3 regions of the Candidatus Pantoea symbiotica genome follow, and region 3 is predicted to be linked to each of the others. Evidence: predicted binding sites of a transcription regulator. Region 3 holds the regulator's gene; each other region holds the start of a gene.
What was found. Region 3 encodes PurR, which represses purine synthesis genes. Its sites were predicted from a motif close to CANGCAAACGTTTGCNTG; they were not measured.
Positions count from the first base shown of each region.

Region 1: the regulator PurR is predicted to act here: its motif matches at 5,700-5,717, upstream of ACXIZX_RS19280 (NCS2 family permease).
Region 2: the regulator PurR is predicted to act here: its motif matches at 7,868-7,885, upstream of guaD (guanine deaminase).

Region 1 is NZ_JBSZHR010000002.1:3,995,156-4,005,381, forward strand. It holds gene pstS (phosphate ABC transporter substrate-binding protein PstS) at 1-28, shown strand, start outside; gene pstC (phosphate ABC transporter permease PstC) at 118-1,080, shown strand; gene pstA (phosphate ABC transporter permease PstA) at 1,077-1,964, shown strand; gene pstB (phosphate ABC transporter ATP-binding protein PstB) at 2,008-2,781, shown strand; gene phoU (phosphate signaling complex protein PhoU) at 2,796-3,530, shown strand; gene ACXIZX_RS19270 (MFS transporter) at 3,650-4,888, shown strand; gene yieH (6-phosphogluconate phosphatase) at 4,972-5,634, opposite strand; gene ACXIZX_RS19280 (NCS2 family permease) at 5,786-7,099, shown strand; gene ACXIZX_RS19285 (4'-phosphopantetheinyl transferase family protein) at 7,131-7,877, opposite strand; gene ACXIZX_RS19290 (flavin reductase family protein) at 8,173-8,682, shown strand; gene ACXIZX_RS19295 (malonic semialdehyde reductase) at 8,729-9,319, opposite strand; gene mnmE (tRNA uridine-5-carboxymethylaminomethyl(34) synthesis GTPase MnmE) at 9,531-10,226, opposite strand, start outside.
Region 2 is NZ_JBSZHR010000002.1:1,846,278-1,856,503, reverse strand. It holds gene ACXIZX_RS09220 (nucleobase:cation symporter-2 family protein) at 1-230, shown strand, start outside; gene osmV (osmoprotectant ABC transporter ATP-binding protein OsmV) at 371-1,507, opposite strand; gene osmW (osmoprotectant ABC transporter permease OsmW) at 1,507-2,154, opposite strand; gene ACXIZX_RS09205 (glycine betaine ABC transporter substrate-binding protein) at 2,164-3,090, opposite strand; gene ACXIZX_RS09200 (ABC transporter permease) at 3,107-3,823, opposite strand; gene ACXIZX_RS09195 (MDR family MFS transporter) at 4,210-5,670, shown strand; gene ACXIZX_RS09190 (DUF1161 domain-containing protein) at 5,702-5,998, opposite strand; gene ACXIZX_RS09185 (DUF1283 family protein) at 6,051-6,386, opposite strand; gene ACXIZX_RS09180 (YnfA family protein) at 6,520-6,846, shown strand; gene ydfG (bifunctional NADP-dependent 3-hydroxy acid dehydrogenase/3-hydroxypropionate dehydrogenase YdfG) at 6,929-7,675, opposite strand; gene guaD (guanine deaminase) at 8,061-9,389, shown strand; gene xdhA (xanthine dehydrogenase small subunit) at 9,386-10,226, shown strand, end outside.
Region 3 is NZ_JBSZHR010000002.1:1,595,409-1,605,634, reverse strand. It holds gene ACXIZX_RS08065 (Grx4 family monothiol glutaredoxin) at 6-341, opposite strand; gene ACXIZX_RS08060 (C40 family peptidase) at 706-1,497, shown strand; gene cydH (cytochrome bd-I oxidase subunit CydH) at 1,554-1,643, opposite strand; gene purR (HTH-type transcriptional repressor PurR) at 1,917-2,942, shown strand; gene punR (DNA-binding transcriptional activator PunR) at 2,939-3,850, opposite strand; gene punC (purine nucleoside transporter PunC) at 3,961-5,163, shown strand; gene cfa (cyclopropane fatty acyl phospholipid synthase) at 5,475-6,623, shown strand; gene ACXIZX_RS08030 (riboflavin synthase subunit alpha) at 6,673-7,317, opposite strand; gene ACXIZX_RS08025 (MATE family efflux transporter) at 7,516-8,889, shown strand; tRNA gene ACXIZX_RS08020 (tRNA-Val) at 9,024-9,100, shown strand; tRNA gene ACXIZX_RS08015 (tRNA-Val) at 9,104-9,180, shown strand; tRNA gene ACXIZX_RS08010 (tRNA-Val) at 9,200-9,276, shown strand; gene pykF (pyruvate kinase PykF) at 9,619-10,226, shown strand, end outside.

The sequences.
Region 1 (10,226 bases), 2.4 Mb from region 3:
TAGCTCCGGTAAAGCGCTGTACCAGTAACAGATTTACCTGGCCAGCCGAGATGGTTGGCCAACCCCAATGGGCGGCCTGCGTGCCGCCCTGACATCCCCCTGAGAACAGAGAATTCTATGGCTGCCACTAAGCCGACGTTCAAAGCCCCCGGTAAACAAGGCGACATGATTTTCGGCGCGCTGGTGAAGCTATCCGCGCTTATCGTGTTGTTGTTGATGGGCGGCATTATCGTCTCCCTGATTTTCTCCTCCTGGCCAAGCATCCAAAAATTTGGTTTCTCTTTCCTGTGGAATAAAACCTGGGATGCGCCAAACGAACAATTTGGTGCGCTGGTACCGATTTACGGCACCCTCGTCACCTCGATTATTGCCTTGATCATTGCCGTGCCGGTGAGCTTCGGTATCGCGCTGTTCCTGACGGAACTGGCGCCAGGCTGGCTGCGTCGCCCGCTGGGCACCGCCATTGAGTTGCTGGCGGCGATCCCCAGCATCGTTTACGGCATGTGGGGCCTGTTTGTTTTCGCTCCGCTGTTCGCCGAATATTTCCAGACGCCGGTGGGCAACGTGATGTCGAATATCCCGATTGTCGGCACGCTGTTCTCTGGCCCGGCATTCGGTATCGGTATTCTGGCGGCGGGCGTGATTCTCGCCATCATGATCATTCCGTACATCGCCTCGGTGATGCGCGACGTGTTTGAACAAACGCCGGTGATGATGAAAGAGTCGGCTTACGGCATCGGCTGCACCACGTGGGAAGTGATCTGGCGCATCGTGCTGCCGTTCACCAAAAATGGTGTGATTGGCGGCGTGATGCTCGGCCTGGGCCGCGCGTTGGGTGAAACCATGGCGGTGACCTTTATCATCGGTAACACCTACCAGCTCGACAGCGCCTCGCTGTTTATGCCGGGCAACAGCATCACTTCCGCGCTCGCCAACGAATTCGCCGAAGCGGAATCGGGTGTCCACGTGGCAGCACTGATGGAACTGGGTCTGATCCTGTTCGTGATTACCTTTATCGTGCTGGCGATCTCCAAACTGATGATCCTGCGTCTGGCGAAGAGTGAAGGAGCCCGTTCATGACCGCTATTGAAGTTCAGGCTCGCGCTGAGCTGGAAGCCTCGCGCCGCAAAATGCAGGCGTGGCGCAGTACCAAAAACAAAATTGCTCTAACGCTGTCGCTGATGACCATGGCATTCGGTCTGTTCTGGCTGGTGTGGATTCTGTTCACCACCATTACGCGCGGCGTTGATGGTTTGAGCTGGTCGCTGTTTACCGAATCGACCCCGCCGCCGAATACCGCGGGCGGTGGTTTGGCAAACGCCTTAGTCGGCAGTGGTTTACTGATTTTCTGGTCGACGATCGTCGGAACGCCGCTCGGCATCATGGCCGGGATTTATCTGGCGGAATATGGCCGTAAACACTGGCTGGCGGAAGTGATTCGCTTCATTAACGACATTCTGCTGTCAGCACCGTCGATTGTGGTGGGCCTGTTTGTCTACACCATCGTGGTGGCGCAGATGCAGCACTTCTCCGGTTGGGCCGGCGTAGTGGCGCTGGCGCTGCTGCAAATTCCGATTGTGATCCGTACCTCCGAAAACATGCTGCGTCTGGTACCCGACAGCATGCGTGAAGCGGCTTATGCGCTGGGTACGCCGAAGTGGAAGATGATTTCGGCGATTACGCTGAAAGCGTCGGTTTCCGGCATCATCACCGGTGTGCTGTTGGCCGTGGCGCGTATCGCCGGTGAAACCGCACCGCTGCTGTTTACTGCGCTGTCGAACCAGTTCTGGAGCACCGACATGATGCAGCCGATCGCGAACCTGCCGGTCACCATCTTTAAATTCGCCATGAGCCCGTTTGCCGAGTGGCAAAGCCTGGCGTGGGCAGGTGTGCTGATTATTACCGTGTGCGTGCTGCTGCTGAACATTGTGGCGCGTGTGGTTTTCGCCAAGGGCAAACACTAATTTCCCGGCGCGGCTTCGGCGGCGCTGCTTATGAGAGACGAGAATGAGTAACGTGACTTCATCAGCCGGTAAAATTCAGGTCCGTAATCTGAACTTCTATTACGGTAAGTTTCACGCGCTGAAAAACATCAACCTGGATATCACCAAAAACCAGGTGACCGCGTTTATCGGCCCATCAGGCTGCGGTAAATCCACTTTGCTGCGCACCTTCAACAAAATGTACTCGCTCTATCCGGAGCAGCGTGCAGAAGGTGACATCCTGCTGGATGGCGATAACATTTTGGCTTCCAATCAGGATATCGCCCTGCTGCGCGCGCGCGTTGGCATGGTGTTCCAGAAGCCAACGCCGTTCCCGATGTCGATTTATGACAACATCGCCTTCGGCGTGCGTCTGTTTGAAAAGCTGTCGCGTGCCGATATGGATGAGCGCGTGCAGTGGGCGCTGACCAAAGCCGCACTGTGGAATGAAACCAAAGACAAGCTGCATCAGAGCGGTTACAGTCTCTCCGGCGGTCAGCAGCAGCGTCTGTGCATCGCGCGCGGCATCGCCATTCGCCCGGAAGTGCTGTTGCTGGATGAGCCTTGCTCAGCGCTGGATCCGATCTCAACCGGTCGTATCGAAGAGCTGATCACCGAACTGAAGCAGGATTACACTGTGGTGATCGTGACCCACAACATGCAGCAGGCCGCGCGTTGTTCTGACCACACCGCTTTCATGTATCTGGGCGAGCTGATTGAGTTCAGCGATACCGATACCTTGTTCACTAAGCCCGCACAGAAGCAGACCGAAGATTACATCACCGGTCGTTACGGCTGATTCAGGAGACGCACATGGATAATTTAAATCTGAACAAACACATCTCCGGTCAGTTCAACGCGGAGCTGGAGCACATTCGCACGCAAGTGATGATCATGGGCGGCATGGTTGAGAAGCAGCTGATGGACGCCATCACCGCGATGCACAATCAGGATGGCGAGCTGGCGCGTCACGTGATCGACGGCGACCAGAAGGTCAACATGATGGAAGTGGAGATTGATGAAGCCTGCGTGCGCATCATCGCCAAACGCCAGCCCACCGCCAGCGATTTACGTCTGGTAATGGCAATCATCAAGACCATTTCTGAGCTGGAACGCATTGGCGACGTGGCGGAAAAAATCAGCCGCACCGCGCTGGAGAAGTTCAGCCAGCAGCATCTGCCATTATTGGTGAGCCTTGAAGCGCTGGGTCATCACACCGTGCAGATGCTGCATGACGTGCTGGATGCGTTTGCGCGCATGGATCTCAACGAAGCCATCAAAATCTACCGTGAAGATAAGAAGGTGGATAAAGAGTACGAAGGCATCGTGCGTCAGTTGATGACCTACATGATGGAAGATCCGCGCACCATCCCAAGCGTGCTGACCGCGCTGTTCTGCGCGCGCGCCATCGAGCGTATCGGCGATCGCTGCCAGAACATCTGCGAAATTATCTTCTATTTCGTTAAAGGTCAGGATTTCCGTCATGTGGGCGGCGACAAGCTGGATGAACTGCTGTCGGGCGACGACGGCAGCAATAAACCCTCTTGATTGACGCGTCGGCGGCCCGTTGCCACTGTGGCTAACGGGCTGCCTGCTTAAATTCTGTCTGTTCTCAGCGATTTCCTCTCTTTATACTTGGCGCACTTTTTTCTGCCAGGTGCTGTTACATGTCCTCCCCAACTCCTAAAAAACAAGCCATTACATCGGCGAAAGCCATGGTGGCCGCCATCAGCGGCTACGCGATGGATGGATTTGATCTCCTGATTCTTGGTTTTATGCTGCCAGCGATCAGCGTCTCGCTGGCGCTCGATCCCTCTCAGGCCGGTTCGCTGGTCACCTGGACGCTGATCGGTGCAGTGATCGGCGGCATTGTGTTTGGTCACCTTAGCGATCGCTATGGCCGCATCCGCATTCTTACCGTCACCATTCTGGTGTTCTCAGTATTCACCGGCCTGTGCGCGGTGGCGCAGGGCTATTGGGATCTGCTGGCGTATCGCACGCTAGCGGGTGTGGGATTGGGTGGCGAGTTCGGTATCGGCATGGCGTTGATTGCCGAAGCCTGGCCGAAAGAGAAGCGCAACCGCGCATCAGCGTGGGTCGGCATTGGCTGGCAGCTGGGTGTATTGCTGGCGGCCTTTATCACGCCGCCGCTGCTGAGCGTGATTGGCTGGCGCGGCATGTTCCTCGTCGGTTTGCTGCCAGCGCTGGTCTCTTTTGTCATCCGCCGCAGCATGGGCGAGCCGGAAGGTTTTACTCGTCATGTTGAGAAAACGCCGCAGCTCTCCTTTGGCGCACGCATTAAATTGCTGTTCGCCGATCGCGCCACCAGCAAAGCCAGCCTGGGGATTTTTATTCTCTGCTCGGTGCAGAACTTTGGTTACTACGGATTGATGATCTGGATGCCAAGCTATCTGTCATCCAACTTCGGTTTCAGCCTGACCAAATCTGGTTTGTGGACTGCCGTCACGGTGGTGGGCATGACGTTCGGCATCTGGCTGTTTGGCGTGCTGGCCGATCGCTTCGCGCGCTGGAAAATCTTCCTGCTGTATCAGTTCGGCGCAGTGGTGATGGTGGTGGTGTATGCGCAGCTGCGCGATCCGACGGTGATGCTGTTTACCGGCGCGCTGATGGGGATGTTTGTAAACGGCATGATTGGCGGCTACGGCGCGCTGATTTCCGACACCTTCCCACCGCAGGCACGCGCGACGGCGCAGAACGTGTTGTTTAATTTGGGACGTGGCGTGGGCGGATTTGGTCCATTGGTGATTGGCCTGCTGGCGACCAATATCTCTTTCACTGCCGCGATTACGCTGCTGGCACTGATTTATCTGCTGGATATCGCCGCCACGCTGTTCCTGCTGCCGAAGAAGCAGAGCAACGAGGATTCGTTAGGCGCGATTGGTTAAGTTTGTGGTCGCCATTAAAGGCGACCCTACACCTGAACGAACGTAGGGTCGGCATTTATGCCGACCTGGCTGAATACCGCACCTTACCCCACCAAATCCCACCCACGCGCGCGCCACAGATCCGGCAACTGCGCCATATCATCAAAGCGCGTCACCAGCGGATGATCTAATTCAGGATTGTGCGCATCGGCGCAGTAGTAAAACACCGGAATCCCGGCCGCGATCCCCGCTCGCGCGCCAGCCTCGGAATCATCCACCAGAATGCACTTCTCAATCGGCACCTGCATCTGCTCGGCGGCGTGGTACATCAATTCCGGATCCGGCTTCCAGTGGTTAATGTCATAACCGCTGTAAAGCTTGCCATCGAGATACGGCAGCATGCCGGTTAATCCCAGCGAATGTTGCATCTTCTTCACCGTGCCGTTGGAAACCACGCACATCGGCACGTTGACACTTTCCACCAGCGCTTTGGCACCGGCAATCGGCTTTAAATCGAGATCAAACAATCTAGCTACTTCGGCACGATAGGCGGCTTCCACCTCTTCGAGCGGCAACTCAACCTGATGTTCTGCCGCCACATCGCGGATGATGTCGTAGAGCTTCACCCCTTTATACTGCTCAAACATCTGCTGCAGTGAGCGTTCAATACCGTAGCGGGCAAAGGTGTTGACGTAAGCTTGCGTACAGATTACTTCGCTGTCGACCAGCGTGCCGTCGCAATCAAAAAAAATACATTCAACCGACATCGCACATCATCCTTTTGTTAAACAATAAGCTGACACTCTAGCGCACTGAGCGCAGAAAGCGACCCTGAGCAACCGGTTGCGAAAAATCAGTGTTTTGCCGCGCTAAACTCTATAGGATACGCGGCGATAAATTTTTTAGCGGAACAGTGGAATGACTAATCAGGGCCTTTTGCAGCGCATCTTCAAACTGCAGGAACACGGAACCACCGTGCGCACCGAAGTGATTGCCGGTTGCACGACTTTCCTGACGATGGTGTACATCGTTTTCGTTAACCCACAAATTCTCGGTGTGGCGGGCATGGATACGCAGGCAGTGTTTGTTACTACCTGCTTGATTGCCGCGTTCGGCAGCATTCTGATGGGGCTGGTGGCGAATCTGCCGGTGGCGCTGGCGCCGGCGATGGGCCTGAATGCCTTCTTCGCCTTTGTGGTGGTCGGTGCCATGGGTTATTCCTGGCAGATTGGTATGGGTGCGATTTTCTGGGGCGCGCTGGGTCTGCTGATCCTTACGCTGCTGCGCGTGCGTTACTGGATGATTGCCAACATTCCGCTCAGCCTGCGCGTGGGTATCACCGCCGGTATCGGCCTGTTTATCGCCATGATGGGGCTGAAAAACGCCGGTATCATCGTGCCAAACGCCGATACCATCGTTGCCGTTGGCAATCTGACCTCGCATAGCGTGCTGCTTGGGGCGCTCGGTTTCTTCATTATCGCGATTCTGGCTTCACGCAATATCCATGCGGCGGTGCTGGTGTCTATTGTGGTGACGACCGCGCTGGGCCTGATGATTGGCGATGTGAAATTCAGCGGCGTGTTCGCGGCGCCGCCTGCGATCACTTCCGTTGTCGGCCAGGTCGACATCAAAGGCGCGTTCAACATCGGCATGGCTGGTGTGATCTTCTCATTTATGCTGGTCAATCTGTTCGACTCATCCGGCACGCTGATTGGCGTAACCGATAAAGCCGGGCTGACCGACGAGAAAGGCACGTTCCCGCGCATGAAGCAGGCGCTGTACGTTGATAGCATCAGTTCGGTGACTGGTTCGTTGATTGGTACCTCATCGGTGACCGCCTACATTGAAAGCTCGTCCGGCGTGGCGATCGGCGGTCGCACCGGCCTGATGGCGGTGATTACAGGGATTCTGTTCCTGCTGGTGATGTTCCTGTCACCGCTGGCGGCGATGGTGCCTTCTTATGCGGCGGCGGGTGCACTGATTTACGTTGGCGTATTGATGACGGCGTCGCTGTCACGCGTGCAGTGGGACGATCTCACCGAAGCGGTGCCAGCGTTCGTTACTGCGGCGATGATGCCTTTCAGCTTCTCGATCACCGAAGGCATCGCGCTGGGCTTTATCTCTTACTGCGTGATGAAGTTGGGAACCGGACGCTGGCGTGAAATCAGCCCGTGCGTGGTGGTAGTCGCGCTGCTGTTCGTGCTGAAAATCGTCTTCATTGACGCGCACTAAATAGAAGAGGCCGCTGATGCGGCCATTTTTATTACGGATGTCCCATCTCATGCGGCGTGACCAAACTGGTCAGGCGCAAGGTACGCGGCCCGATATTGGGTTTGCTCATCTCGACATCGCGCAGCGCTTGCCACTGCTGCGCGCCATCAATCTCCCACAAATGTAAGCGTTCGGTGCCGGGCGAGAGCGCGCACGACCACACCAGCGTGGGCTCAGCATCACACACCGCCTGAATATCAGGGAACACGGTGGAACGCAGCCGACCGGCCGCAGGATGCAAACGCAGTGAATCAATACCGCTATCGGTTTCACCGGTGAGCTTGAGAATGCTTTGGCGCAGCGTCCAGATTTGCGTCAGCGCTTCCATGAAATCCTGCTGCGCGTTGATCCAGGCTTTTTCGCCGGAGGAGAGATCCTGCGTCAGCATGTCCTGCGTTTGACGGCTGTGCGCGCGCACAATTTCCATATCCAATCCGGCGCGACCGCCTTCTTCGGCCAGCAGCACACCGATGGTGTTTCCGGCGTAGGAAATGCTGAAGTCGGGCAGGTTGGCATCGGCAAAGCAGGGGCGTCCGCTGCTGGAGGTCGTCAGCGCGGGGAGTTCGCGAATGCCGTAAACGCGTAACATCAGTTGCGCCAGCAGTTCGCGCGCGGCAAGAAAGCGTCCGCGACGCTTGTCAGCGAAGCGCTGAGCGCTGTTGATCACTTCCTGTGGCACCCGCATATTCTCTGAAGAAAAGGGCGGATTACCTATCCAACGTACAAAATGACTAGCCATCTGTCGCTCCGTGAAAATGGTCGAATAATCATCAGTGCTATTGTAAGAATTTTCTCATGGGTTTGCATCCGGCTTAACATGGAATAGGCGATATTTCAGATAAGGACGAAGCCAGGCGGCAATCCCATTTGGCAACTTTGCATAGAACGCTTTTGCAGATTCGTGTCTCAACGGATGCCGAACGGCCTGATGTGGTGTAGGATTTGGACAGTAAAAAGGCACAGTGAAGTGCGCTAACCAATTCATTCATCTGCCAATCGTGCGCATCTTAGAAGCATGCACGTCGGAGTTTTCTATGTCAGTTACCCCTATTTCTCGCCAGGAATCGATCTCGCTTGATGAGTTTCGCCACGGCATGCGTCGCTTAACCGCGGGTGTTTCTCTGGTTACCACCGAATTTCAGGGCGAAAAGCTGGGGCTGATTGCGACGTCGGTCAGTTCGCTGGCGGCTGAGCCACCAAGTCTGCTGGTGTGCGTTAATCGCAGCGCATCCAGTCATGATGCCTTTATCGCAGCCGGCCATTTTGCCGTTAACGTGCTGCGTGAACAGCATGACGACTTATGTGCCCAGTTCAGCCAATCCTCACGCCGCGATGAGCGCTTTCAAAGTGGTACATGGCAGACATTAAATACCGGCGCGCCGATTTTAGCTGATGCGCTGGTGAGCTTTGATTGTCAGCTGGAGAAGGTGGTCGAGTGGAACACGCACAGCGTGCTGCTGGCGCGTATCGTCGGCATCGCTCTGCCTGGTGAAGCGGCAGAGCCGATGATCTACTTTAACAGCGGCTTCCATTCACTGGGATAACCGCTTAAAACCGGCGTCGTGGGCTCAGCCCGACGCCTTTTCTCAATCAGGCAAAGGTGCTGGCTTCATCAAAGCCCAGACGCGGCAGACGCGCATGCAGTTTGCTGGCTTCGCCATAGCCGAGATTGATCAGTAAGTTCACCTGCCATTTGCTCTCGCTGAAGAACGCATCATTCACTTTTGACGGATCGAAACCGGACATCGGGCCCGCATCCAGGCCCAGCGAACGCGCGGCCAGAATCAAATAACCTGCTTGCAAGCTGCTGTTACGGAACGCGGTTTCTTTCGCCAGATCCGGGCTGCTGGTAAACCAGCTGCGCGCATCACCGTGCGGGAACAGCTTTGGTAGCGCTTCGTAGAATTCAGGATCCCACGCCACGATCACCGTTACCGGTGCGGCCATGGTTTTATCGACGTTGCCCGATGAGAGCGCGGGTTTCAGCTTCTCTTTGCCTTCCTGCGAGGTCACAAATACAAAACGGCCTGGCGAGCAGTTAGCGGAGGTTGGGCCCAGCGCGGTCAGGTTATAGAGCTGCTTCAATACGTCCTGCGAAACCGGTTTGTCCTGCCAATAGCTGTGGGTGCGGGCTTCATTGAACAGCGCGTTCAGCGCCACGCTGTCGAGCGTTGTACTCATGTTTCTCTCCTGTTCAGGCGGCAAATGCGCGCCGAATGTTTGGCATGAATAAAAATGTACCCGGACACCGATGCGCTTTTAGCCGGGCAACGATCGTTATACTGCAAAGCGCAAGGGGAGCCAAATAACAAACACGCATGATTAACGGGATTGTGCACCCTACATGAGAACGTCGTAGGGTCGCCATTCATGGCGACCACGCAGCAGACTATTACTTACCAATGCAGAAACTGGAGAAGATTCTGCCCAGCAGATCGTCGGAGGTGAATTCGCCGGTGATTTCGCTCAGCGCCTGCTGCGCTAACCGTAGCTCTTCTGCCAGTAATTCGCCGGCCCACGCGCCTAACAGTTGATGCTTGCCTTGCTGTAAATGCGTTGCGGCTAACTCCAGCGCTTGCAGATGGCGACGTCGGGCGAGGAATCCGCCTTCCATGTTGCCGGCAAATCCCATGCTCTGTTTCAGGTGATCGCGTAGCGCTTCCACACCTTCACCGGTGCGCGCCGAGAGACGAATCAGTGAGTGACCGTTCACTTCAGTGAGGCCCAGTACTTCGCCGGTCATATCCGCTTTGTTGCGCACCACGGTAATCGGCAGCGCTTCCGGCAGACGCGCAACAAAATCCGGCCAGATCGCGGCGGCTTCGGTCGCGTCAGTGGTGGTGCCATCGACCATAAACAGCACGCGGTCGGCCTGTTCGATCTCCTGCCATGCGCGTTCAATACCAATGCGCTCAACTTCGTCACTGGCTTCACGCAAACCGGCGGTATCGATGATGTGCAGCGGCATGCCGTCAATATGGATATGCTCGCGCAGGACGTCGCGCGTGGTGCCAGCGATATCGGTGACGATAGCCGCTTCGCGTCCGGCTAAGGCATTCAGCAGGCTCGATTTACCGGCATTGGGACG
Region 2 (10,226 bases), 250 kb from region 3:
CGCAAACGCCGCTTGGCCGTCGCGAGATGCTGATTGTTGCCGTGTCGTTTGGTATCGGCTTAGGTGTTGAAGCAGTGCCTGATGTGCTGAAACAGTTCCCCACGCTGATTAGCAACCTGTTTGGTCACGCGGTCACCACCGGCGGGATGCTGGCGATTATTTTGAATGTCGTGCTGCCTTCAGAGCGTAACGAAGCGGTAGCAGCAAAAACGGCTGAGGAGTCGCATTAACGTGCAGGGTGCATACGCAAGAAGAGGCGGCAGATCGTAAAGACGCCATAAACCATCCCTGGGGCTTGGCCCGCGCCATCCATGGCGCGGGACACTTTACTCCTCTGCCGCCTCTTCCTGCGTTTCAAGTATCGTGCGGTTTATGGATTCAATCGACGGCGCGTACGTCCAGAACTGAGATAATCGGCAATGTAATCCTGCGATATCTCACCGCTATAACGACCTTCCTCATCGACGATCGGCATCCACACCGTGTTGTGCTCATACAGCTTCGACAGCACCACGCGCAGATTCTCTTCCGCTTTGCCGGTCACTTTAAAGGTATGCAGCATCTCTTCGCAGCGGCCCGTGGATCCGCGCGCTTCACGACGCTTCACAAATCCCAGTGGCTTGCCATCTTCATCGACCACCGTAACCGAGCGCATATCGTTATCGTCCATGGTAGCGAAAGCGTCCTGCAATGGCGTATTACGCTGCACGGTGATGGTCGGCTGCTGATCGGTGACATCGCCAGCTTGCACCAGCAACAAACGTTTCAGCGTACGGTCTTGCCCGACAAAGGAGCCAACAAAGTCGTTCGCTGGTTTGGCTAACAGCTCATCCGGGCTGGCGCACTGCACAATTTTGCCCTGACCAAACACTGCAATGCGGTCACCGAGCTTCAGCGCCTCATCAATATCATGGCTAACCAGCATCACGGTCTTCTTCAACTGACGCTGCATCTCCAGGAATTCGTTCTGAATCACTTCACGGTTAATCGGGTCGACCGCGCCGAAAGGTTCATCCATCAGTAATACCGGTGGGTCAGCTGCCAATGCGCGAATCACGCCAATACGCTGCTGCTGACCGCCGGACATTTCACGCGGATAGCGATGCAGGAACTTGGTCGGATCGAGCGCCACCATGCTCATCAATTCAGTAGCGCGTTCGCGGCAACGCTTCTTATCCCAGCCCAGCATGCGCGGCACCACGGTAATGTTCTCCTCGATGGTCATGTTCGGAAACAGACCAATCTGCTGGATTACGTAACCAATATTGCGGCGCAGGGTAACGGTATCTTGTCCGCTGGTATCTTCACCATTGATCAAGATTCTGCCGCTTGAGGAGGGAATCAGGCGGTTAATCATCTTCAGCGTGGTGGTTTTGCCACAACCCGATGGGCCGAGCAGCACACACATTTCTCCGGCAGGCACTTCCAGGCTGACGTTATCCACGGCATTGAGAGACGTGCCGTTCTTTTGCGTAAAGGTTTTCGTCAGGTTTTCCAGTTTTATCATTATCGAATCCCCTTAGGAGTCAGCGCCGACTGCAAACGGTGCAGCAGCCAATCAAGCACAATCGCGAGCAAACAAATCATCAAGGCACCGGCAATCAGCATGCGCACATCGCTGCCGCTGATACCGTCTAGCAGTTGCAGGCCCAAACCGCCCGCACCAATCACGGCGGCAATCGCCATCACACCGACGTTCATCACCACCGCCGTACGGATACCGCCAAAAATCACCGGCAGCGCCATCGGAATTTCCACCCAGCGCAGACGCTGCCAGAAAGTCATGCCAATCCCGCGACCGGCTTCGCGCAGTCCGGGAGACAGATTTTCCAGCGCGGTGTGGGTGTTTCGCACAATCGGCAGCAGCGAGTAGAGAAACACCGCAGTAATCGCGGGAAGGGCGCCAATGCCCTGACCAATCATTGAAAACAGAGGAATCATCAAACCAAATAACGCAATGGTTGGAATGGTTAACACAATGGTGGCGATGCCGAGCACCGGCGTAGCCAGCCATTTAAAGCGCACAATCAAAATGCCCAGCGGCACGCCAACGATAATGGCGAAACCCACCGCGACCAGCACCAGCCAGGTATGTTGCCAGGTGAGCGACATCAAGGTGTGCCAGTTATTCATGATGTAATGCAAGGTATCCACAGCGCCTCCTTACAGCATGTTCTTAGATTGAAGGAAATCACGCGCCACCTGTTGCGGCGACTGATGATCAATATCGACACGTTTGTTCATCTCGGTGATCGCTTCGTCATTAATCAATGCGGAAAGCTGATTAAGCGCCGTATCCAAGCCTGGATGGCTCTCCAGCACATCCTGACGCAACACCGGCGTGACGTTGTAACTCGGGAAGAAGTGCTTATCATCTTCTAACACTTTGAGTTCAAACCCTTTCACACGGCCATCGGTGGTGTAGATCAAACCCGCATCAACAAAGCCATCGCGAATCGCGTTGTAGACTAAACCGGGATCCATCTGGCGAATCTGCGGACGATCGAGCGGCATGTTGTAGGCTTTCTGCAACGGCTTCAGGCCATCGGAACGGCCTGAGAACTCCAGGTCCAAACCCAGTTTCCAGTTATGATCCGGATCGTTCTTGCGCACCTCTTCCAGCTTCGCCACCAGTTGCGACATGGTGTTAATGCCTTCTTTCTCCGCACGATCGCGTTGCATAGCAAACGCATAGGTATTGTTCATCGGTGCCGGATTAAGCCAAACCAGTCCCAACTTCGCATCCAGCTGTTTTACCGTTTTATAGGCGTCTTCCGTCGACATCGGCTTATTGATGTGGTTAAAGATGATCAGCGAGGTGCCGGTGTATTCCCACGTCATATCAATCTGTTTATTGATCATCGCGTTACGACCGATGGTGGTAGCGATGTTGGTTTTGGGGATCACCTGAAAACCTTTCTTCTGCAACCAAATCACCGTCATCGCGGAGAGGATGTGCTGCTCGGTAAAGCTCTTGGTTGCCATGGTGATTGGTGTTGCGGCAGCGGCGCTTTGGCTGATTGCCAGCGTCGCGGTGAGTGCCAGCGCAGTACGTTTTACCCAGCGCGCCAGCTTATTGGCAGTGGCCATCACAAAACTCCTTGTGTTAAGCCGCAGAGTGCGGGCTGAGATAACGTCCCAATGCTGCAAGCAGCATGTCGAGCACCAGCGCAACCAGCGCGGTTGCCACGGCGCCGAGGATCAGCGTAGGGAAGTCGTTGAGGTAGATGCCGGGGAAGATCAGTTCACCAAAGCTGCTGGCGCCGATCAGGAACGCCAATGGCGCTGTGCCGACGTTAATCGCCGTGGCGATGCGCACGCCTGCCAGAATCACCGGCAGCGCATTAGGAATTTCCACCTGACGCAAACGCTGAAACTTCGTCATACCTATACCGTTGGCGGCTTCGATTAGCGACGGCGGTACCGCGCTTAAACCGGCAAAAGTATTACGCACAATCGGCAGCAGCGAGGCGAGGAACAGGGCAATCAGCGCGGGACGATCGCCGATACCGACAATCACCATCGCCAGCGCCAATACCGCCAGCGGAGGCAACGTGTTACCCACGTTGAAGATTTGCATCACGTACTCTGCCCAGCGACGGGCAAACGGACGACTCAGCAGGATCCCGCTGGGAATCCCCACCAGCAGCGCAAAGAACATTGACCAAAACACCAAAAATAGATGCTGCTGCCCGAGATAAATCAAATCCTCCCGGCGGTCGCGCAGCGTATTCAGCCCCAGCCCCCAAACAAGCAGGGCAATCACCGCAACAATTGCGAGCAGAGCCAGCCCAGCGCGGCGGGCGAGCGATGCATTTTGCATAGCCAGTGTCTCCCTGATTCAAAAAATCGTTCGATGTGGTGATGTCATTCCCAGGATGGCGGCGCAGTGTCAAAAACGCACACATACGAAAATCCTTCACCCCGTTAAATTGCAGTTAAAATGACTATTAGCAGATGCTTTTTCAGTGAATAACTGGAAAGCACCGCTTAGACTTATAGCAATGCTTGTCGATAAGCGCCAGTTTCTGCGGCAAAATCAGACAGATAGAAATAATCAAAAACCGCATCTAACCCGCATGGAATAAGGCATCATCCGACAATAAAAAATTTTCATCGAAATAAGTGACGTCGTCACAGATGGGGCGCACGCAGAGGAAACTGGTCTGGTGAATTTTCAGCTAGCCTTGTTAGAAATTAGGGAGACGTATGACTGAAACTGCAGAATTGAACACGGAACATCGCCACTGGATTCTCATCGGCTGCATGCTCGCTATGTTTATGGCGGCGATTGAAGTCACCATCGTGGCCACCGCGATGCCGACCATCATTGCCGATCTTGGCGGCTTTTCGCAGTTTGGCTGGGTATTTTCCATCTATTTACTGACACAAGCGGTCAGCGTGCCCTTGTATGGCCGGCTGGCGGACATGTGGGGCCGCAAGCGGCTGCTGTTTATTGGCGTTTCGCTGTTCCTGCTGGGATCAATTCTGTGCGGATTCGCCCACAGCATGACGTGGCTGATTCTGTTTCGTGCTTTTCAAGGTTTAGGTGCCGGCGCAATTATGCCGCTGACCTCCACCATTGTGGCTGACGTCTATTCGCCGCGTGAACGCGCCAACGTACAAGGCTGGCTCTCCAGCGTCTGGGGCGTGGCGGCAATTATTGGCCCATTGAGCGGCGCGTGGCTGGTGCAGCACTTTAACTGGTCGGTGATTTTCTGGGTTAACGTACCGATTGGCGCGGTCGCCATGCTGCTGCTGGCGCGCTTCCTTCCATCGCGTGAGCAAAATCAGGCCACCACGCTCAATCTCACCGGCAGCTGCTGGCTGATGATCTGCGTGACGGCATTATTAGTCGCGTTGTTGCAGGCTGAAGTGCTCGGCTTCTGGTTGCTACCGTTCCTGCTGCTGGCAGTCATCGCCGCCTGGCGTTTAAAACATCATGAACAGCGTGCCGATGCACCGCTGTTTCCGCTGGAGATCTGGCGCAGTCGGCTCATTGTCGCTGGTAACATCGGTAACCTGATTATCGGTGCCAGCATGATGGGCATCAGCGCGTTTCTGCCAACGTGGATTCAGGGCATCACCGGCGGCACGCCGCTGCAGGCCGGCAGCGCACTGGCGATGATGTCGATTGGCTGGCCGCTGGCGAGCACCTTAAGCGGCAGATTAATGCTTATCACCTCCTATCGCTTCACCGCGCAGTTGGGAGCGCTGCTGCTAATTGCTGGCAGTGCGTTGCTGCTGTTACTGCGCAGCGATAGCTCGATTATGCAGGCGGGCTTCACCGCCTTTGTGATTGGTACCGGCATGGGCATGACCAGCACCACGTTTTTGGTATCGGTGCAAAACCATGCGCATTACGACATTCGCGGCATTTGCACCGCATCAATCATGTTCAGCCGCATGATCGGCTCAGCAATTGGTACCGCGTTGTTGGGTGCGGTACTGAACCTGAACTTGTCGCTGCGTTTGCCGCAGGCCGACGATCCGATGCAGAAAATCATGTCGCACGAAAGTCGCCAGGCGCTACCGGAAGCGACATTGCATGACTGGACCGGACAAATCGCCAGCTCATTACATTGGGTGTTTGTGGTGTCGTTGCTGATTGCGCTGTTAACGCTGTGGGTGGCGTGGATGATGCCGCGGCAAAGGCCGGAAGTGGAGTAAAAGCAGGGCGGCCAGAGAGCCGCCCGAAGGGTTACTGCGCGGGCGCATCCTGAGAGCTGCCTGCGCCGTCTGGCACGTTGCTGTCGCCATCACGGCCATTTTTCTTGTAGACGATTTTCTGTGTGTCGTTCTCGCAATGACCCACAACCTGGCCGCCAGTCTGATCGGCTTGATCATTGGCCACGATATCCAGCGTGAAGTCCGATTCGGCGACGCCGTTATTAATGATTTTTTTGCTGATGTCCGCTTTGACACTTTCACAAGAAGCCTGCGCCAAAACCGGCAGCGACAACATCGCCATCAGCAGCACTGCATTACGTTTTTTCATCATTCACTCCTTTGGTCAGAAATCCTGTCAAAACTATAGCAGCGATAAACGATTAGGGTGCAAGTGGACGTCCGGTGCGGCGGTCGAGGCAACGCAACGTATTCGGTTCCCAATAAGCGTTAACGTTGTAGCTCTTTTCGCAGGAGTCGCGGGTATCAAAAGCTTTATCCGTCTTATCGAACTCTTTCTCAACGCGCGTATTGACCTTGTTGCGCAGATTTTTAGTATCGTTCCACTGCTCTTTACTCTGGCGAGCGGCTTCATTGCTGGAGGCGCTGCTGCCATCTTCAATGATCAGGCGATCGGTTTTGGCCGACGCAATTGGCGCAGCCATTAACAGGCTCGACGTCACCACGGTCGCCAACAGGGCGGATAACAGTTTTTTCATCGTCATTTCCTTCAGTTAACACCAGCACAGCCGGGATCGCGGCTGTAACAACCATGGGCGCTAGTATATCATCGCTGCTTCTTTGCTCACCAGCGGTGAGCGCTTTGTTTAGCTTAGTGAGAGATTTTCTATGCTGGTAAAAACCGCCTTGCTGTTTTTTATCACTGCGATAGCGGAAATTGTTGGCTGTTTCCTGCCGTGGCTATGGTTGAAGAAGGGCATGACGGCCTGGCTGCTGGTGCCCGCCGCAGCGAGTCTGGCGCTGTTTGTTTGGTTGTTGACGCTGCATCCCGCCGCGAGCGGGCGCGTCTATGCGGCCTATGGCGGCGTATACGTGTTGACGGCATTGATCTGGCTGCGCGTGGTGGATGGCGTAAAACTCAGTACATGGGATTGGGTTGGCGCGCTGGTCGCCTTTAGCGGCATGTTGATTATCGTGACAGGTTGGGGTCGCACCTAAATCGTAGGGTCGCCATTAATGGCGACCTCACTCGCATTGAGGTTGACCTGGTGCGCATGAATGCGCACCCTACAAAATCACCTTAACCTTTATGCACTTTCAATCCTGCGGTGGTTTGCGTTACCGGCATAATCTCCAGCGTATTGATGTTGACGTGTTTCGGCAGCGTCGTCACCCAATAGACCGCTTCGGTCACATCTTCCGCCGTTAACGCGGTGGTGCCTTCGTAAACCTGGCCCGCTTTATCGTCATCGCCCTTGAAGCGCACGTTAGAGAACTCGGTGCCGCCCACCAAACCTGGCTCGATATCGGTCACGCGCAGCGCGGTGCCGTGCAGGTCGGTACGCAGATTCAGGCTGAACTGGCGCACGAACGCTTTGGTCGCGCCATACACGTTGCCACCCAGATAGGGCCAGCTGCCCGCAATCGAACCGATATTCACGATATGACCGACGTTGCGCTCAACCATGGCAGGCAGCACCGCACGCGTCATGTACACCAAACCTTTGTTGTTGGTGTCGATCATATTTTCCCAGTCCTCAATATTGGCTTTGTGCGCCGGTTCAACACCCAACGCCAGGCCAGCATTGTTCACCAGCACATCAATATTGCGCCATTCAGCGGGCAGGGAGGCAATCACTTCATCGATGGCGGCGCGATTACGCACGTCCAGCTGAACGGTATACAGGTTATCGCCCAACTCATCTTTCAACTCTTTTAAGCGCTCAGCGCGACGTCCGCTGGCGATCACTTTATGACCTGTAGCAATGAAGCGGCGGGTGATACTTTGACCAAAACCAGCAGTTGCGCCAGTAACAAAAATAATCATCTCACTGTTCCTTAAACGATTTCAGGTTATCAGCCACACCTTAGCATTAACCTCGAACCCATGCTCATGAAAACCAAAGGCAGCTTGTTGCAGGATTTTTCCTGCACATTGCGAGTGCATCAGCGCACCACAAAGACGCACGTTTGCGGGCAATAAATTCGCCATATCAGGCAAAACTCACCGCAATGTTAAATCGCAACCGTTTGCGAACCCAGGCAACCGGTTGCGCATACGTTTGCCAGCTAAGCTTGACACACAAACCTGCAAGATCAACCTATTATATTGAAAGTAAACAGTATTTTTTGTTCTTTGCATTGGCATGCGCTTTGCAAACTATCTTTAAGGCAATCACCTGCATTAATAAAAAAAGCACCAAGGAACCATTATGCCTTACGCACCCGAAACGCTGCTGCGCGCCAGCTTCTTTGATTTCACCGCTCTGGCCGCGCAGCCAGACGACATCGCTGCCAACGCGCGCTATCTCGAAGATGGCTTATTAACGCTGCGTGACGGCAAAGTGGTCAGCCTTGAAAGCTGGCAAATTGCGGAAGGGCGCGTCGATCACACACGCGTCACCGATCTGCGCGGCAAACTGATCGTGCCCGGCTTTATCGATACCCATATCCATTATCCGCAAACCGAGATGATCGGCGCCTTTGGCGAACAGTTGCTGGAGTGGCTCAACCAGTACACTTTCCCGGTGGAGAGCCAATATCACTGTCCCGATCACGCGGCAAAAATGTCGGCGTTCTTCCTGCATCAGCTGTTGTCGAACGGCACGACAACAGCGCTGGTGTTCGGCACCGTGCATAAGCAGTCGGTGGATTCCCTGTTCAGCGCGGCACAGCAGCTGGATATGCGGCTCATCGCTGGCAAAGTGATGATGGATCGCAACGCACCGGAATACCTGACCGAAACGCCGGAAGAGAGCTATCAGCACACGCGTGAACTGATTGAACGCTGGCATCAGCGCGGTCGCCTGAGCTATGCGCTTACGCCGCGCTTTGCGCCGACCTCGTCGCCCGAACTGCTGGACAAAGTGCGTCAACTGCGCGAGGAGTTCCCTGACGTCTGGATGCACACGCACTTAAGTGAAAACCAGCAGGAAATCGCCTGGGTAAAAGCGTTATTCCCGGAGCGGGCGGGCTACCTTGATGTCTACCATCATCATCAACTCACCGGCAAACGCAGCGTGTTTGCGCACTGTCTGCATCTGGAAGATACAGAATGGCAATGCCTGCATGACACCGACTCATCAATAGCCTTCTGCCCGACGTCAAACCTGTTCCTCGGCAGCGGCTTATTCAACATCAAACGCTGCTGGCAGCAGGGCGTGCGCATGGGCATTGGCACCGACGTTGGCGCAGGCACCACCTTTAATCTGCTGCAAACGCTGGGCGAAGCGTACAAAGTCGGCCAGCTACAGCAGTACAAACTCAGCGCCTGTGAAGCGTTCTATCACGCCACCTTAGGCGGCGCGCACGCGCTCGATCTCGATGACGTTATCGGCAACTTCAATCCCGGCAAAGAGGCCGATTTTGTCGTGCTCGATCCGGCCGTGTCGCCGCTGCAGAAGCTGCGTAACGCCAACAGTAAAGATATCTGGGAGCGGCTGTTTGTGATGATGACGCTCGGCGACGACCGCAACATTGCGCAGACCTGGGTGAGCGGCAAGCCGGTTTGGCAGCGCGAAAGTGAGGAGCAAATCGCATGATCCAGTTCTTACTCAACGATCGTTTAGTCACCGAACGCGAGATCGATCCCAATCTCACCGTGCTTAACTACCTGCGCGGCCAGCAGCAGCGTCGCGGCACCAAAGAGGGTTGTGCCTCTGGCGACTGTGGTGCCTGCACCGTCACGCTCGGTAAAGTGGTGGATGGAGAGATGCAGTATCAGGCGGTCAACAGCTGTTTAACGCTGGTAAGTAGCCTGCAAGGCAAGCAACTGATCACGGTGGAAGATCTCAAGCAGGGGCGCGAACTGCACAGCGTGCAGCAAGCGATGGTCGATTGCCACGGTTCACAATGCGGTTACTGCACGCCGGGGTTTGTGATGTCGCTGTTTACCCTGCAGAAAAACAGTGCTGGCTGGAACCGTCATCAGGCGGAACAGGCGCTGGCGGGCAATTTGTGTCGCTGTACCGGCTATCGTCCGATCATGGATGCGGCTCAGCAGGCATGCGAACAACCTGTTGCGGATGCCTTCAGCGCCAATGCACCCGCGCTAGTGCAGCGTTTACAGGCGCTCAGCAACACAGAAGTCCAGATTATCGAAGCCGCGGGCAGCCGCTGCTATCTGCCAAAAACGCTAGCGCAGCTCGCCGATCTCTATCAGCAACATCCCGAAGCCCGTTTGGTGGCCGGTGGCACCGATTTAACGCTGCAAATTACCCAGCAATATAAGCGCTTGCCGCTATTGATTGCGCTGGAGCAGGTCGATGAGTTGAAGGTCTGCCACGAAGATGAAACACATCTTTATCTCAGTGCTGCCGCTTCATTGCATCATTGCTATCAGTTTTTAGCGCAGCACATTCCGGCGTTTAGCAGCATGC
Region 3 (10,226 bases):
CTGCATTATTCCGCTTCTTTATACTTCTCAGCGGTCTCTTTCAGCAGTGGCTGAAGTTCACCGCGCTGGAACATCTCAACGATGATGTCGCAGCCGCCGACCAGTTCACCATCGACCCACAGCTGCGGGAAGGTTGGCCAGTTAGCGTATTTTGGCATTTCAGCGCGAATGTCCGGGTTCTGCAGAATGTCCACGTATGCGAAACGCTCGCCACACGCAGAAAGCGCCTGCACGGCTTGCGCCGAGAAACCGCAGCTTGGCAGCTTTGGAGAACCTTTCATGTACAGCAGAATCGGGTTTTCTGCGATCTGACGCTGAATTTTTTCAACAGTACTCATTATTGCCTTCCTTAATCTTCTACTTCGTGTTTGTTTATTGTAGCGATTTCGCTCCCGGACTGAAAACGGGATTTTGCGTTTGCACTGGCTAATCGCCATGTTTGTTAAGTTAACGCATGACAAATAACATTTTCATATCATTAATTGGCATTAATAAATTAATAATTAGCAATAGTTTCGCTGCGTTAACCAGCTGAAATAGCTCATTTTTGCTACAGAATCAATCTGGTAACATATTAATGGAAAAAGGCCTTACCTTTTGGAAAAAAAGTGGATTAGAATTGCCTCGGCGCTGATCGCTTGATCAGATTTCTCTCACTTTAACGCAGTCTGCTTTCATTCAGCCTGCTTAACCTGTAACCGGATTATGCGTCTACTAATAACGCTTTTCATACTGGCTTTCGCCCAACTGTTTTTTAATGTGGCTGCTGCATCTCCGCATGCGCCCGTTAATGCCAGTTCGCTTAAAGCAGAGAAAAAGAGCGCACGTGAAGACGAGCGCCGCAAACGACGCCCGGTGAAAACCACCACCAAAAAATCGCGCCTGACTGCTGTTCAAAAATTCAAACTCAAAAAACAGACCAAAACAGAAACTGCGCTGCATAAAACCACCAGCAAAAAATCCCCGCTGAAACTCTCTGCTAAGAAATACGGTCATCAACGTTTAGCGAAGAAAACACCTGAGATCGCCGTCGATGATGAAGCATTAGCGCTGACCGGCATCAAAATGAGTAAGGCGCACCGCCAGCGTTATCAAAAGGCGCGTGAAACGGCGATGACCAAATTAATGGGCCAACTCGGCAAACCTTATCAGTGGGGCGGCACTTCGCCACACACCGGTTTCGACTGCAGCGGCTTAGTGTGGTACGCCTATAAAGATCTGGTGAAATTCAAATTCCCGCGCACCGCCAATGAGATGTATCACCTGCGCGATGCGGCACCGATTAAGCGTGAAATGCTGGAGAAAGGTGATCTGGTGTTCTTCCGCATCAATAATCGCGGCACTGCCGATCATGTTGGCGTGTATCTCGGCAACGGGAAATTCATTCAGTCGCCGCGTACCGGCAAAGATATTCAGATTAGCGTATTGGGTGAGGATTACTGGCAAAAACACTATGTGGGCGCGCGTCGTATGATGACGCCAAAAACTATTCGCTAGCTGTTGCGCAACAATCATAAAAAAGCCGGATGCTGTTCTCAGCTCCGGCTTTTTTGTTAATGCATGATCGCGGTAAAGCTGAAGGCGATAATCATCAACAGTGCGCCAACAGTGGTCATTAGCGCCAGCTTCAGGTCGGTATTCATTACAACTCCTTAGTCACACAATTATTAGGGTTAAAGCGATTTTCGCACAGCAATGGGCAAAAATCTCGTGTTATCCGCGCCAGCTTGCTAGAATCGCCGCCTTTCGTTGCGCAACAGATTTTGCGCATGCTGTATTTACAGCGTGATGAAGTGATTTCGCCTGCTAAAACACACCATTTCGCCTGCTTTTTGGGCTATAAAAGCATTAGCAGACGCAAACGTTTAACAATATACTTATCAGTAAGTTGCGATAAGCCCAGGAGTACCATTTTCATGGCAACAATTAAAGATGTCGCAAAACGCGCGGGTGTCTCAACCACCACGGTTTCGCATGTCATCAACAAAACGCGTTTCGTTGCGGAAGAGACGCGTAACGCCGTATGGGAAGCGATCAAAGAATTACACTACTCGCCCAGTGCCGTGGCGCGTAGTCTCAAAGTTAATCACACCAAAACCTTAGGTTTGCTGGCGACCTCCAGCGAAGCGCCCTATTTCGCTGAAATTATCGAAGCGGTGGAGAACCGTTGTTTCGAACGCGGCTACACGCTGATTCTCGGCAACGCGCATAACGATCTGCAAAAGCAACGTGCTTACCTGTCAATGATGGCGCAAAAGCGCGTCGATGGCTTGCTGGTGATGTGTTCTGAGTATCCAGACGATTTGCTACAGATGCTGGAAGAGAACCGCAACATTCCCATGGTGGTGATGGATTGGGGTGCATCGCGCGGTGACTTCACCGATACCGTGCAGGACAATGCGTTTCAGGGCGGCTATCTCGCCGGGCGTTATCTGATTGAACGCGGTCATCGCGATATCGGTGCCATTCCCGGCCAGATGGAGCGCAACACCGGCGGCGGCCGTCACGCTGGCTTCCTGCAGGCAATGAACGAAGCGGACATTACGGTGCGTCCTGAATGGGTAGTTCAGGGCGACTTTGAGCCTGAATCGGGCTATCAGGCGATGCAGCAGATTTTAAATCAGAAACAGCGCCCAACGGCGGTGTTCTGCGGCGGCGATATTATGGCGATGGGCGCGATTTGCGCTGCTGATGAGATGGGCTTGCGCGTACCGCAGGATATCTCGGTCATCGGCTACGATAACGTGCGCAACGCGCGCTATTTCACGCCAGCGCTGACCACCGTGCATCAGCCAAAAGCCGAACTGGGTGAAAAAGCGCTGGAAATGCTACTGGATCGCATCACCAGCAAGCGTGAAGATCCGCAAACCATTGAGGTTCAGCCAACGCTGATTGAGCGCCGTTCGGTGGCGTACGGTCCGTTCCGCGACTATCGCCGCTAAGCAGACACTTCGCTGAGCCATTCGTGGTTCAGCGTTTCGGCATCCCCGAGATAAGCCAGTAACCACTCCAGCGCCGGTGACGCGCGCTGTTCTGACCAGCTGACGCAGCACGGACTGTCCGGAAAGGCCTGCGGCAGTGCCAGTTCGACCAGTTTATGGCTATCCAGCAGCGGACGTGCCAGATGGCCCGGCACCATTCCAACGCACAATCCTGCCAGCAAACAATCCATTCCGGTTTCCCATTCTGGTACCACCAGACGTCGCTGATTATCCAGCGTCCATGTCATACGGCGCGGCAACGCACGCGAGGTATCTTCCAGCACCAGCGATGGCCATGCCCGCAATGTTTCATCATCCAGCTCCCTGCTGTTAACCAGTGGATGATCGGGACTCACTACACAACGCCAGTTCAGTGCGCCCATATCCTGAAAGGCAAAACGTCCGCCCACCGGAATCGCCTGGGTTGCGCCAATAGCCACATCAACCCGGCCATCAGCCAATGCATCCCATACGCCGTTGAACACTTCGTAGCTGATAATCAGCTCCATATCGGGAAAATGGCGATAGAAATCCTTCACTAACTGCCGCGTGCGCTGCGGTTTAACAATGCAGTCAACCGCGATACTTAGCTCCCCACGCCAGCCATTTGCCAGTTGCTGACACTGTCGACGGGTTGCCAGCATTTTTTTGATAACAGATCGCCCTTCACGCACAAAATGCTCGCCCGCGGGTGTCATCACCACTTCGCGGTGCTGACGCTCAAACAGCGGCACTGCCAGCCAGGTTTCCAGCTGTCGTACGGTATAGCTGACGGCAGAAGGCACACGATGCAGCTCCTGCGCTGCCGCACTAAAACTCCCAGTGCGCGCCACCGCATCCACCACTTCAAGCGCATATTCTGACCACATAATTTTGCCTTCAAAAAATTTAACAGCACTATGCAAATATTAGCGTTTCACAAAGCGCGTTGCATCCTTTTACACTCCCCGGCGTTCAACCTGCCCAAAAGAGAATCAACATGTTGTCGTCTAAAGCATTTATGCCTTATCTTGCCGTGCTCAGCATGCTCGGCTTTCTTGCCACGGATATGTATTTACCTGCCTTTGGCGATATGCAGCGTGATTTCGCTAGCGCACCTGGCACCATTAGCGCCAGCCTGAGTCTGTTTCTCGGCGGTTTCGCCTGTGCCCAGGTATTTTGGGGGCCGCTGTCAGATCGTTACGGGCGTAAACCAATTTTGCTGGCCGGTTTAGCCATCTTCGCCCTTGGTTGTCTGGGGATGCTTTGGGTGACCGATGTCCGCCTGATGCTGGCGCTGCGTTTTGTGCAGGCGATTGGCGTGTGTGCTGCTGCCGTGAGCTGGCAGGCGCTGGTGGTGGATCACTATCCAAAAGCCAAAGCCAATAAAGTGTTTGCGACAATTATGCCGCTGGTTGCGCTGTCTCCGGCGCTGGCACCGCTGCTCGGCGCCTGGCTTATCGGCCACTTCCACTGGCGCAGCATCTTTATCACATTGACGCTGGTTGCCGTGGTGTTGCTGATCGGTACGCTGCAGTTAACCTCGCCTAAGCGCGAGAAAGTTGCGGCAGGCAAACAACCTGGATGGTTGACCTTGCTGGGCACCCGCGTTTACAGCGGTAACGTCTTGATCTACTCGGCGTGTTCGGCGAGCTTTTTCGCCTGGCTGACGGGATCACCTTTCATTCTCGCCGCTGCTGGCCTGACGCCGGGCGATATTGGCCTGAGCTATATTCCGCAGACCATTGCATTTCTGATTGGTGGCTTTGGCTGCCGCACGCTGTTAAATCGTTATCAGGGCGCGCAACTGCTGCCGTGGTTGCTGGTGTTGTATAGCCTGAGCATCCTGAGTTTGTTTGTCATCGCCCTGATGCCCTCAGCGCCGCTGTTTGTATTGTTGATGCCCTTCTGCGGCATGGCGCTGGCCAATGGTGCGATCTATCCGATTGTGGTTGCTAGCGCATTAGCGCCCTTCCCGCACGCCACCGGTAAAGCCGCAGGATTACAGAACTTATTCCAGTTAGGATTATGCTTTGTTGCCAGCCTGCTGGTCTCCGCCGGCCTTGAACAGGCGTTGTTCAACACCACGTTAGTGATGGTCGCCACCGTGGTACTGGCGTGGGCGGGCTTTGTCTGCCAGCGATCGCTAAACGCACAAAGTGATATTGCCCACACTTCCCGTCCCTGCGAAGATAATCTCTGACTCAATGATTTTCGTTAGCAAACTAACGATAACCCGTTGAATATTGACCCACGTGAGCATATACTCTGTGGGTCAGTAATTCTGTATTAAATCAATAATATAAATGTAATACCTTTAGCGACACTGTCGCGGGATGGCGTCTGCACATTATCCGGTGCGGCGACCCACTTTTCTGCTCAAATTCATACCTCTGTACTACGTCGTACAACGTCGGATTTCTGGCGCACGGATTTTCCGTGAGTTCTCTCACAGGTCTTGGGAAATTGGCTATTCTTTTTCTCAGGTTCAGATCGGAAGGTGATGGAGAAGCTATGAGTTCATCTGTTATAGAAGAAGTGAGCCTTGAAGAAAACCACTGGTATCGGATCGTCAATGAACTGCTAGAGCGGGCTGATATTGCAGTTAATGGCACTCGTCCCTGGGATATTCAGGTAAAGCATCCAGATTTTTTTAAACGCGTTCTTGAGGAAGGATCGCTCGGATTAGGTGAAAGTTACATGGATGGTTGGTGGGAGTGCGAACAGCTAGATATGTTCTTCCATCGCGTTTTAAAACACCATCTGGATAAACAATTACCCCGGCATTTTAAAGATACGTTGCGCATCGCCGCCGCGCGTCTCACTAATTTGCAATCAAAAAAACGCGCCTGGATTGTGGGTAAAGAGCATTACGACCTTGGTAATGATCTATTCTCACTGATGCTTGATCCTTATATGCAATATTCCTGCGGCTACTGGAAAGATGCTGATACCCTGGAAAACGCGCAGCAAGCCAAACTGGATATGATTTGCCGCAAGTTGCAACTTGAACCGGGCATGACGTTGTTGGATATCGGTTGTGGCTGGGGTGGACTGGCAGAATACGCCGCGCGCCATTATGGCGTCACGGTGCATGGCGTGACTATTTCAGCTGAGCAACAAAAACTGGCACAACAACGCTGTGAAGGACTGGATGTGACTATATTACTTCAGGACTATCGCGACCTGAATAATCAATATGATCGCATCGTTTCTGTCGGTATGTTTGAACATGTCGGGCCGAAAAACTATGCCACTTATTTTGATGTTGCTGACCGCAACCTCAAACCAGACGGCATATTTTTGCTGCACACCATTGGCGCCCTCACCACAGATATGAATGTCGATCCGTGGATTGATAAATATATCTTCCCGAACGGTTGTTTGCCGTCAGTGCGTCAAATCGCTGACGCCAGTGAGCCACATTTCGTCATGGAAGATTGGCATAACTTTGGCGCAGATTACGATACGACGTTAATGGCATGGTATGAACGTTTTCAGGCGGCGTGGCCGCAGCTGGCTGAGAAATATGGCGAACGTTTTAAACGAATGTTCGACTATTATCTCAACGCCTGCGCCGGTGCGTTTCGTGCCCGTGATATTCAGCTGTGGCAGGTAGTATTCAGTCGTGGCAAGGATGGCGGTTTACGCGTTGCGCGTTAATAAGCTTTCAAATGAATCAAGGCGCCGCATGGCGCCTTTTTTAACGGTATTATTCTGCGCCAGCAATCTGCGCCAGTGCAGCGGCTTCACGCTGCGCTAATACGCGCTCAACCGTTTCCACAATGGCCTGCGTATGCGGATCAATCTCAATATTGACCTTATGACCAAACTTCTTCGCGCCTAAAGTGGTGCGCTCCAGCGTTTCCGGAATCAAATGCACACAGAATTTGCTTTTCGTCACGTCGCCAACGGTCAAACTAATTCCATCGATACCCACGAAACCTTTGTGCAGAATATATTTGATCTGCGTGGCGTCCTGTAATTTAAACCAGATTTCGCGGTTGTTTTCAGACTGGATGATTTTGCAGATTTCCGCCGTGGTCATAATATGGCCAGACATTAAATGGCCGCCAATTTCATCACTGAACTTCGCTGCACGCTCAATATTCACCACATCCCCCACCTTTAATTCACCCAGGTTGGTAATGCGCAGTGTTTCTTTAATCAGATCGAAGCTGACCAAATCGCCGTTAATCTCGGTTACGGTCAGGCAGCAGCCGTTGTGTGCCACCGATGCGCCAAGCGCCAGTCCCGGTAACAGATCCTCCGGTAAGCGCACAATATGGGTTCGAAACAGATCTTTCTCTTCAATGCCGACAATTTCTGCCGTGCCTTGCACAATTCCAGTAAACATAATCTCAGCCTCTGCAAATTTTGCGTCAGTTTATCACAGCTTGTTGGCGGCAGCTTAATTTGGCGGAGTTCCAACTTTACACAAATTGCTAAACAAAATGCGATCAACGTTTGGCGGAAGCCAGCGCTGCCGCTACACTATGCCGCGCATTCTTTGGGGATTTAGCCCCGCTCTCTTCTTTAATTAAGCAGGTGTAACGTGCAGAAGTATTTTACAGAAGCGCGTCAATTGCTGGCCCTCGCGATCCCGGTCATCCTTGCTCAGGTGGCCCAGACGGCGATGGGATTTGTAGATACTGTTATGGCCGGTGCGGTAAGCGCCACGGATATGGCCGCCGTTGCTGTCGGCACCTCTATCTGGCTTCCCGCCATTCTGTTTGGTCATGGTCTTCTACTGGCTTTGACGCCTACCGTTGCGCAACTCAACGGTTCAGGACGACGCGAACGTATCGCGGAACAAGTGCGCCAGGGATACTGGATGGCAATTGCCGTTGCGCTACTGATTATGGTGGTGCTGTGGAATGCCGGTTATCTGATTAACACCATGCATGACATCGATCCTGAATTGGCCGCCAAAGCCGAAGGATACCTGCATGCGTTGCTGTGGGGCGCACCGGGATATCTGTTGTTCCAGGTGATGCGCAACCAGTGTGAAGGTTTGTCGAAAACCAAACCGGCGATGCTGCTCGGCTTTCTCGGACTGATGGTGAACATTCCGCTCAACTATGTCTTCATTTACGGGCATTTCGGTATGCCGGCCTTAGGCGGCGTCGGCTGCGGTGTGGCGACGGCATCGGTATATTGGGTGATGTTCCTGGTAATGCGCTTCTGGGTGAAACGCATGGCAAGCATGCGCGATATCCGCATGAAAACGCGCTGGTCCGCGCCGTCACGCGCAATCTTGTCACGCCTGTTCACGCTGGGTTTGCCAGTGGCGTTGGCGCTGTTCTTTGAGGTGACACTGTTTGCCGTGGTTGCGCTTCTAGTATCACCACTCGGCATCGTCAAAGTGGCCGGGCACCAGATTGCGCTCAACTTCAGTTCGTTGATGTTCGTGTTGCCGTTGTCGCTCGGCGTGGCCACCACCATTCGTGTTGGCTATCGACTCGGACAAGGTTCAGCCGAACAGGCGCGCGTTGCCGCGTGGACTGGGCAAGGCGTCGGCATCAGCATGGCGGCCATCACCGCGCTCTTTACCGTGATCTTCCGTCATGATATCGCCGCGCTTTATACCGCAAATCCTGAAGTCATTACCCTTGCGGCGCAACTGATGCTGCTGGCGGCAATCTATCAGTTCTCAGATTCGATTCAGGTGATTGGCAGCGGTATCTTGCGAGGATATAAAGACACGCGCTCGATCTTCTTCATTACTTTTATCGCGTATTGGGTGCTGGGTTTGCCGGTGGGTTATGTACTGGCGATGACGGATTGGGTATTGCCAAAACTCGGTCCCGCCGGTTTCTGGTGTGGCTTTATTATCGGCCTGACCTCCGCAGCAGTGATGATGATTTGGCGCATCCGTCGTTTGCAGCGCCTGCCTGCGCAAGTGATTTTAGCGCGCGCCGCGCGCTAAGTGGCTGGTAACGGCGAAAAAAACGACGCATAGCACAGTTGCTGGTCAGTCGTAGGGGAAAAACACTTTTTCCCCTTGCCAGCATCACAGCCTGCCGTTAATATTCGTCCCCGCTGTCGCCCTGACAGCGTGTTGCGCTCTTAGCTCAGTTGGTTAGAGCACCACCTTGACATGGTGGGGGTCGATGGTTCGAGTCCATTAGAGCGCACCAAGTGCGTCCGTAGCTCAGTTGGTTAGAGCACCACCTTGACATGGTGGGGGTCGGTGGTTCGAGTCCACTCGGACGCACCAATTATTGAATATTCTGCATGCGCTCTTAGCTCAGTTGGTTAGAGCACCACCTTGACATGGTGGGGGTCGATGGTTCGAGTCCATTAGAGCGCACCACTCTGGTTTTATCTCCTTGCGCAACACCTTTTTCTTGATCTGCATCGTCTTTATCACGCCGCTTTTATATTGGTTTTCGCATACTTAGCGACTATACTATGCCGCGTTGTTCCACCTGAAAGGTTTCAGCGCTAACGTGCCTATGCAAACAACTCCAATGATTTGCGCAACACTGATCACTCAGTTCCCTCGCGTACTGCATAACTTCTCTGCACGCTTTGCTTTCGTCTCCTATTCTTATTTCTGTGAAATCCGTTCCAACACCATAAATATTCTCACTTCGGTGCCATGCGCATCGAATCCCGACCTTTATCATCCATCACAACTTATAGAAAACCTGACATGAAAAAGACCAAAATCGTTTGTACTATCGGTCCAAAAACCGAATCTGAAGAGATGCTGACCCAACTGCTGGAAGCGGGCATGAACGTGATGCGCCTGAACTTCTCGCACGGGGATTACGCTGAACACGGCCAACGCATCACCAACATGCGTGCTGTTATGGAAAAAACCGGTCGTCAGGCCGCTATTCTGCTGGACACCAAAGGTCCGGAAATTCGTACCATGAAACTGGAAGGCGGCAACGATGTGTCGTTGAAAGCCGGCCAGACCTTCACTTTCACTACCGATCAGTCGGTAATTGGTAACAGCGAACGTGTTGCCGTGACCTACGCCGGTTTCACTGAAGACCTGAAAATTGGTAACACCGTGCTGGTCGACGATGGCTTGATCGGTATGCAGGTGACTGAAGTCACTGAGAACTCAGTGGTCTGTAATGTCCTGAACAACGGCGATCTGGGTGAGAACAAAGGCGTTAACCTGCCAGGTGTCTCCATTCAGCTGCCTGCACTGGCGGAAAAAGATAAGCGCGACCTGATCTTTGGTTGCGAGCAGAACGTTGATTTCGTCGCCGCTTCATTTATCCGTAAGCGTTCTGACGTGCTGGAAAT